DNA from 2 places in the Pseudomonas sp. CFBP 5748 genome. Region 1 is predicted to be linked to the other one. Evidence: riboswitches for the same ligand, from Rfam matches in the RefSeq annotation. Region 1 holds a riboswitch; the other holds the start of a gene.

The links. Region 1 has a riboswitch for cobalamin ahead of cobO (cob(I)yrinic acid a,c-diamide adenosyltransferase). Riboswitches for the same ligand answer to the same signal wherever they lie in the genome.
Region 2: it holds a riboswitch for cobalamin, as region 1 does, so the genes downstream of both, ACWNZ1_RS03590 (CbtB domain-containing protein) here and cobO (cob(I)yrinic acid a,c-diamide adenosyltransferase) in region 1, are expected to answer to the same signal.

Annotation. Positions count from the first base shown of each region.
Region 1 is NZ_JBSPTN010000006.1:422,921-426,289, forward strand. Features, by position in the region: gene ACWNZ1_RS16940 (PQQ-dependent sugar dehydrogenase) at 1-180, opposite strand, end outside; gene ACWNZ1_RS16945 (hypothetical protein) at 312-896, opposite strand; cobalamin riboswitch at 1,049-1,257, shown strand; gene cobO (cob(I)yrinic acid a,c-diamide adenosyltransferase) at 1,339-1,965, shown strand; gene ACWNZ1_RS16955 (cobyrinate a,c-diamide synthase) at 1,962-3,362, shown strand; gene bluB (5,6-dimethylbenzimidazole synthase) at 3,359-3,369, shown strand, end outside.
Region 2 is NZ_JBSPTN010000001.1:783,530-786,898, forward strand. Features, by position in the region: gene cobM (precorrin-4 C(11)-methyltransferase) at 1-526, opposite strand, end outside; gene ACWNZ1_RS03580 (cobalamin biosynthesis protein) at 604-1,008, opposite strand; gene ACWNZ1_RS03585 (CbtA family protein) at 1,005-1,700, opposite strand; gene ACWNZ1_RS03590 (CbtB domain-containing protein) at 1,712-1,900, opposite strand; cobalamin riboswitch at 2,002-2,224, opposite strand; cobalamin riboswitch at 2,442-2,656, shown strand; gene cobW (cobalamin biosynthesis protein CobW) at 2,754-3,369, shown strand, end outside.

The sequences.
Region 1 (3,369 bases):
GGCACCTTCCGGCCAGCCGATCGCTTCGGCGATGTTGACGGTCGGGACCAGGGTCTTGTTCGGTTCGGGCAGCTTCGGCGCAGGACCGGTGCCGTCGGACACTTGCAAGGTGGAAGACTCGCCACAAGCGACAAGCCCGGCGGCAAGGGCGACGATCAGAAGGTGCGGTGGCTTGAGCATGCTGGCTTCCCTATGAATGCATGTAGTTATTCATAGAGAAGCGTAGACAGGCGATGGTTCAACTGCAGGCGCGTGTCAGCAGGTAAGCCCACCTGTGGGAGCGAGCTCCCACAGTTCTAGCGTGGATTGAGTCAGCCGTGGGCCTGTTTGAACAGCACCGCAATGCCAGGATGGTAGTGACCGGCCTCGTTGCGCAACTTGCGGTAGGCGTAAGGGAAATACCAGGCCACGGCGCAGGTGTTCTCCTTCTGCAAGTCGTCGATCATGTCCTGCAATTCTTCGGGCGTGGCACTCTGCTGGGCTTTTTGCGGGGCGACGAACAGGCAGCCCAGCTTCAGGTCACTGGAATAGCTGAGGCGTTTGGCATCGCTGGCGGCCTCCGACAGGGGTTGGGTCAGGTTCAGGTTGTTGACCTTGGGCCAGCGTTGGGTGGCCTGGATGAAGGCGCGTTCGTCGGTGCTGGCGATGAACAAATCGGCGCTGACGTTGCGTTCGCCTTCTTCATTCTGCTTGCGGGTCGGGGTGCTTTGCAGTGTGACCATCTCGGCCATCCAGGCGGCAGCCGACAGCAAGCCGAGGTTGGCTTTTTCATCGAACCAGTAAGGCGTGTCGTTATCACCGCGCACGGCATTGTAGCGATCGATGCAGTCAAACCAACGTTCCAGCACCGGGCGCAGGAATTCCAGTTTTGGATTGCTGATGATCATCCCTTGCATGCTTTGCCCTCTTGTTTTTGTGATATCGGGTCGTAGTGTCGCTTTGATATCACTTGCTGCAGGATCACACAAGATTGGCGTCACTTTATTGATGGGGCCAATGCTTGCCCCGACAGGCGGCTTTAATTGACGCTCCACCCCCAACCCTCTAACCTTCGCCGCTTGTTTCAGGTGCTCTGTGATTGCGATCGACAGAGTGAAACAGGGAAGCCGGTGAGTGCACACGAACCCGGCGCTGCCCCCGCAACGGTAAATGAGTCAACGCTGTGCTTAAGCCACTGTGTCGCAGACATGGGAAGGCGCACAGACCGGCATTGCGCCGCTCATGAGCCCGGAGACCGGCCTGATTCATCCAACGGCATCACGGTGGGCGATGCCAGGCTTGTTGCCGTCTTTTCTTGTGCCCGCCCGCCGTTATCCAGTCCCCAACGGAGGCTTCCCCATGACCGACTCCCCTACCAGCAATGCATCTGATCGCGACGAACGCCACCTGGCGCGCATGCTGCGCAAAAAAGCCGTGATCGACGAGCGCATCGCCAACTCGCCGAACGAATGCGGCCTGCTGCTGGTGCTGACCGGCAACGGCAAGGGCAAGAGCAGCTCGGCGTTCGGCATGCTGGCGCGGTCCATGGGTCACGGCATGCAATGCGGCGTGGTGCAGTTCATCAAGGGCCGCAGCAGCACCGGTGAGGAGCTGTTTTTCCGCCGCTTCCCGGAGCAGGTGCGCTTTCACGTCATGGGCGAAGGCTTCACTTGGGAAACCCAGGATCGCCAGCGCGACATCGCCGCCGCCGAAGCCGCCTGGGCTGTATCGCGGCAATTGCTCAGCGATCCGTCCATTGGCCTGGTGGTGCTCGATGAACTGAACATCGCCCTCAAGCACGGCTACCTCGACCTCGATCAGGTGTTGAGCGATCTGCAAGCCCGTCCACCGATGCAGCATGTGGTGGTGACCGGGCGTGGCGCCAAGCCGGAGATGATCGAGCTGGCCGATACCGTCACTGAAATGGGCATGATCAAGCACGCGTTCCAGGCCGGCATCAAGGCGCAGAAAGGCGTCGAACTGTGAGTGATGCTCGCCACTGCCCGGCGGTGCTGATCGCCGCCCCGGCCTCGGGGCAGGGCAAGACCACCGTCACCGCCGCCCTGGCGCGCTTGCATCGCAACCAGGGACGCAAGGTGCGCGTCTTCAAATGCGGTCCGGACTTCCTCGACCCGATGATCCTCGAACGGGCCAGCGGTGCGCCGGTCTATCAATTGGACATGTGGATGGTCGGCGAGCAGGAAAGCCGCCGGCTGTTGTGGGAAGCCGCCGCCGAGGCGGACCTTATCCTGATTGAAGGGGTGATGGGGTTGTTCGACGGCACGCCGTCCAGCGCCGATCTGGCGCGGCATTTTGGCGTGCCGGTGCTGGCGGTGATCGACGGCACGGCCATGGCCCAGACCTTCGGCGCCCTGGCCTTGGGCCTGGCGCGTTATCAGCCGGACTTGCCGTTTGCCGGGGTCTTGGCCAACCGCGTCGGCACCTTGCGCCACGCGCAATTGCTTGAAGGCAGCCTGACCGAAGGTCTGCGTTGGTACGGCGCGCTGTCCCGGGAAACCGGTATCGAATTACCCAGCCGTCATCTAGGGTTGGTCCAGGCCAGCGAATTGAATGACCTCGACCTGCGCCTCGACGCGGCAGCCGAGGCCTTGGCCGGCAGTTGTGAAGTGGCGCTGCCGCCGGCGGTGGCGTTCGCCGCGCCTGAGCTGATTACCCCGCAGCCGTGGCTCGACGGTGTGCGTATCGCCGTGGCCCGGGACGAAGCGTTTGCCTTCACCTACGGCGCGAGCCTCGATCTGCTGCGGGCCATGGGCGCGCAATTGAGCTTCTTTTCGCCGATCCATGACACCCAACTGCCCGAGGCGGACAGCCTCTATCTACCCGGCGGTTATCCGGAATTGCACCACGTTGCGTTGGCCCGGAACGCGCCGATGCTGGCGGCAATCCGGGCTCACCATGCTGCCGGCAAGCCGTTGCTCGCCGAATGCGGTGGCATGCTGTATCTGCTCGATTCATTGACTGACGTCGACGGCACCCGCGCCGAACTGTTGGGTTTGCTCGCTGGTGATGCGCAGATGCAAAAGCGTCTGGCGGCCCTGGCGTTGCAAGCGGTGGAGTTGCCGGAAGGTGCCTTGCGTGGGCATACCTATCATCATTCCCTGACTAGCACTGAACTTGAACCGATAGCCCGTGGGCATAGCCCCAATGGCGGGCGAGGGGCGGAGGCGGTGTTCCGGCAGGGGCGGATGACGGCTTCTTATGTGCATTTCTATTTTCCGTCGAATCCGCGGGCGATTGCCGGGCTGTTTGCACCTGACCTTGAGGCCGCCTTCGCGAGCAAGCCCGCTCCCACAGGGGATTGTGTGATCTCAAGTGCAGCGCCAGCCAGTGTGGGAGCGAGCTTGCTCGCGAAGAGGCCATGACAGACAC
Region 2 (3,369 bases), on a different contig from region 1:
GCAGTTCGCTGATGATTTTCTCCAGATGATTGACCCCCAGGTGAATCGCCATGGTCGCCCCGTGCTGTGCCAGGCTGCTCAGTTCCTCACCCGCAGGTATCGCGGTTTTGTCTGCGTAACGGGTGAGAATCACGCTTTGGGACACGTCCGGCAAGGTTAGTTCCGCACCCAGCAGGGCGGCGCAGGCTGAGGTTGCGGTCACGCCCGGAATGATCTCGAACGGGATCTCCAATTCCCGCAGGCAACGAATCTGCTCGCCGATGGCGCCGTACAGGCTTGGGTCGCCGGAGTGTACCCGGGCCACGTCCTGGCCTTTGTGGTGTGCGGTTTTGATCAGCTCGATGATTTGTTCCAGGTGCAGCTCGGCGCTGTTGATCACCTGTTCGGCGTGATGGCCCTCAAGCACGGCCGTCGGCACCAGGGAGCCGGCGTAGATGATCACCGCGCAACTGCGGATCAGCCGCTGGCCTTTGACGGTGATGAGTTCCGGGTCGCCGGGGCCGGCGCCGATGAAGTAAACGGTCATGACCGGCTCCTGTGAAAGATGGGTGAGCGTCGCCCAGATGAAGATCGCTCATGATCCTGAGTGCGGATTATCGGGATTTACAAGGCGAGCGCCAATGCCAAGGTGCTCATGGGACCGCTCAGGCGAGGAATCAGCAGCGTTGCAGGCGTCGTGCCCAGCTTGTCGGCCAGGGCCAGGGCGGCACTTTCGGCGACGCCGTAGCAACCCGTGCGTTCGAAAGCGATCTCGGAGCGGTGACTGAGCCGCTCCCGATAATCGGCCAACTGCTCGGCGCTGAAGCAAGTCAGCGGCAGCGCCAGTTGTTCGGCCAGTTCCAGCAGGCCCGGTTCGTCACGCTTGAGGTCGATACTGGCCAGGGCCCGCACCTGATCAAGCGCAATGCCGTGGGCCAGCAACGCCTGATCGAGCAATGCCCGTAACGTGCTGGCCAGGCAGCCGCGCTGGCAGCCGAGGCCGACCACCAGGATCGGCCCGCTGTTCATGCGTCGTGCTGGGCTTGACCGTCACGGCGAAACAGCCAGGCGCTGATCAGGCCGAGGGCCAGCCAGAACGCGACGTTGGTCACTTGCGAGGCGATCTTGAATTGGCTTTCCAGCGCTTCGGGCGCCAGCATCGAGTGAACTTCCGGCTGCGGTGCGCCGATGACATGAGGCACCAGCAACGTCGCCACGCCCAGCAGCTTGAGCAGCCAATGTCTGCCGAAGGCGATCAGGGCGATGCCCACCGCCGTGGACGCTGCGGTGCCAATCCACCACATCTGCCGCTGGGCCAGGTCGGCTGCTGCGGTGCCGGGCAGTTCCGGTGGCAGGCCGAGGGTCGGCGCCAGGACGAAAGTGGCATAACCGGCCAGGCCCCAAAGCAGGCCCTGGGAGGTGCGAGTCGGTGCGCGCAAGGTGTACAGGCCCGCCAGCATCAGGGCGAAACCCACCGCCACCACCAGGTTACCGCCGGTGGTAGACAGCACGCGCTGCCAGCCATCTTCCGGTTCCCAGGCCTCGGCATCATGGGTGTGAGCGGCTCCATTGGCGTGCTCATGAACCTCGGCGGCCGGGGCTTTCTCATAGGTTTCGGCTTGCAGAATCAGCGGCGACACCCAGAAACTTTGCAGGAGGGTCAGCAGCAGGGCGGCCAGCAAGCCGCTGAAACCGGCGGTCTGCGCGATACGCTTGATCATGTCGTCAGGTCTCAATGGCACGGGAAGGCGGCGCTGTGGCGGGTGTCGTGGGCCGCGTTGTGTACGGCTTCGATGTGGGAGAAACCGGCGAAATAGACCAGGCCGGCGCCCAGGATCGAGGCGAAGATCGCAGCGCTCAGGCGTTGGCTCAAGGTGGTGGTGCTGCTGGCGGTGCGGGCGGTGCTGCTGATGGTCGACATGGCGCTTCCCTCTGTTCTTGTTCAGTGGGTGATTCGAGCGCAATGAAACCCCGGGCGCAAGCCCGCCAAGGTTCGAACAGCGCCCGCCCACCGCGGGTTTGTTGATGCTTGAGTCATGGGCCGGTCTCCGGGCTTGCGAGGGGCCGGGCTTGTGCCTGGCCTGCAAGCGTCACCTTCCCATGTCGACAGACACAGTGGTTCAGACGCTTCGCTCGCTTACCGTTGCGGGGGCAGCACCGGACTGACGTGGCCTTGAAGTAAAGCACACGATTCACCGGTTTCCCGTTTCACCCTGTGAAGGGCACCCGTAACTAGGCGCACAGGAGAGCATGGGCGAGGGCGGGGCGTCAATTGGCATGGGGTTTCAGGCTGGCACCGGGTCGCGCCCAATCGCGAGCAAGCTCGCTCCCACAGGGAACTTGTGGTGATCGTTATTTCTATGTACGCCAGCAACCAACGTGGGAGCGAGCTTGCTCGCGATGACGGTGGCAAGGCCACCACAGAACTTACCTGCGGACATTGACCCGCCCCCACACCCTGCGTAGCCTTGCGCCTTCGAGGTTCTTCGGCACGTGTCGAAGCTAAGAAGGGAACGCGGTCCAAGCCGCGGCTGCCCCCGCAACTGTGAACGGTGCTGTTTCTGCAAGGCCACTGTGCATGCCCTTTTTCACTAGGCGCACGGGAAGGCGCAGTCATTGCCAGTCGAATGACTGGCCCACCGTCAGCCAGGAGACCTGCCTCGAGACAGATTCTCACTACAACCGGGCGGGGTGATCCGGTGGCGAAATCTTCCGCGCATGCCTTGCCTGCGGTTGTCGTCCCGTTTGCCCGCCACTTTGCCAAGGGGCATCGGATGAAAACACTGGCCAAACTTCCCGTCACCATCGTCACCGGTTTCCTCGGCTCGGGTAAAACCACCTTGCTGCGGCACATGCTCGACAACGCCCAGGGCCGCCGCATCGCGGTGATCGTCAACGAGTTCGGCGAGCTGGGCATCGACGGCGAGATCCTCAAGCAGTGCTCCATCGGTTGCACCGAAGAAGAAGCCAACGGCCGCGTCTACGAACTGGCCAACGGTTGCCTGTGCTGCACGGTGCAGGAAGAGTTCTTCCCGGTGATGCGCGAGCTGGTGGCCCGACGTGGCGACCTCGACCACATCCTCATCGAAACCTCCGGCCTGGCCTTGCCCAAGCCGCTGGTCCAGGCCTTCCAATGGCCGGAAATCCGCAGCGCATGCACTGTCGATGCGGTGATTACCGTGGTCGACAGCCCAGCCGTGGCCGCCGGCACCTTCGCTGCCTTCCCTGACCAGGTCGATGCCCAGCGCAAACTCGACCCGAACCTGGACCACGAATCACCGCTGCACGAGCTGTTCGCCGATCAACTGGCCAGCGCCGACCTGGTGATCCTCAACAAAGCCGACCTGATCAGCCCGGAAGACCTGGCGAAAGTGCGCCTGGAAGTGGCCG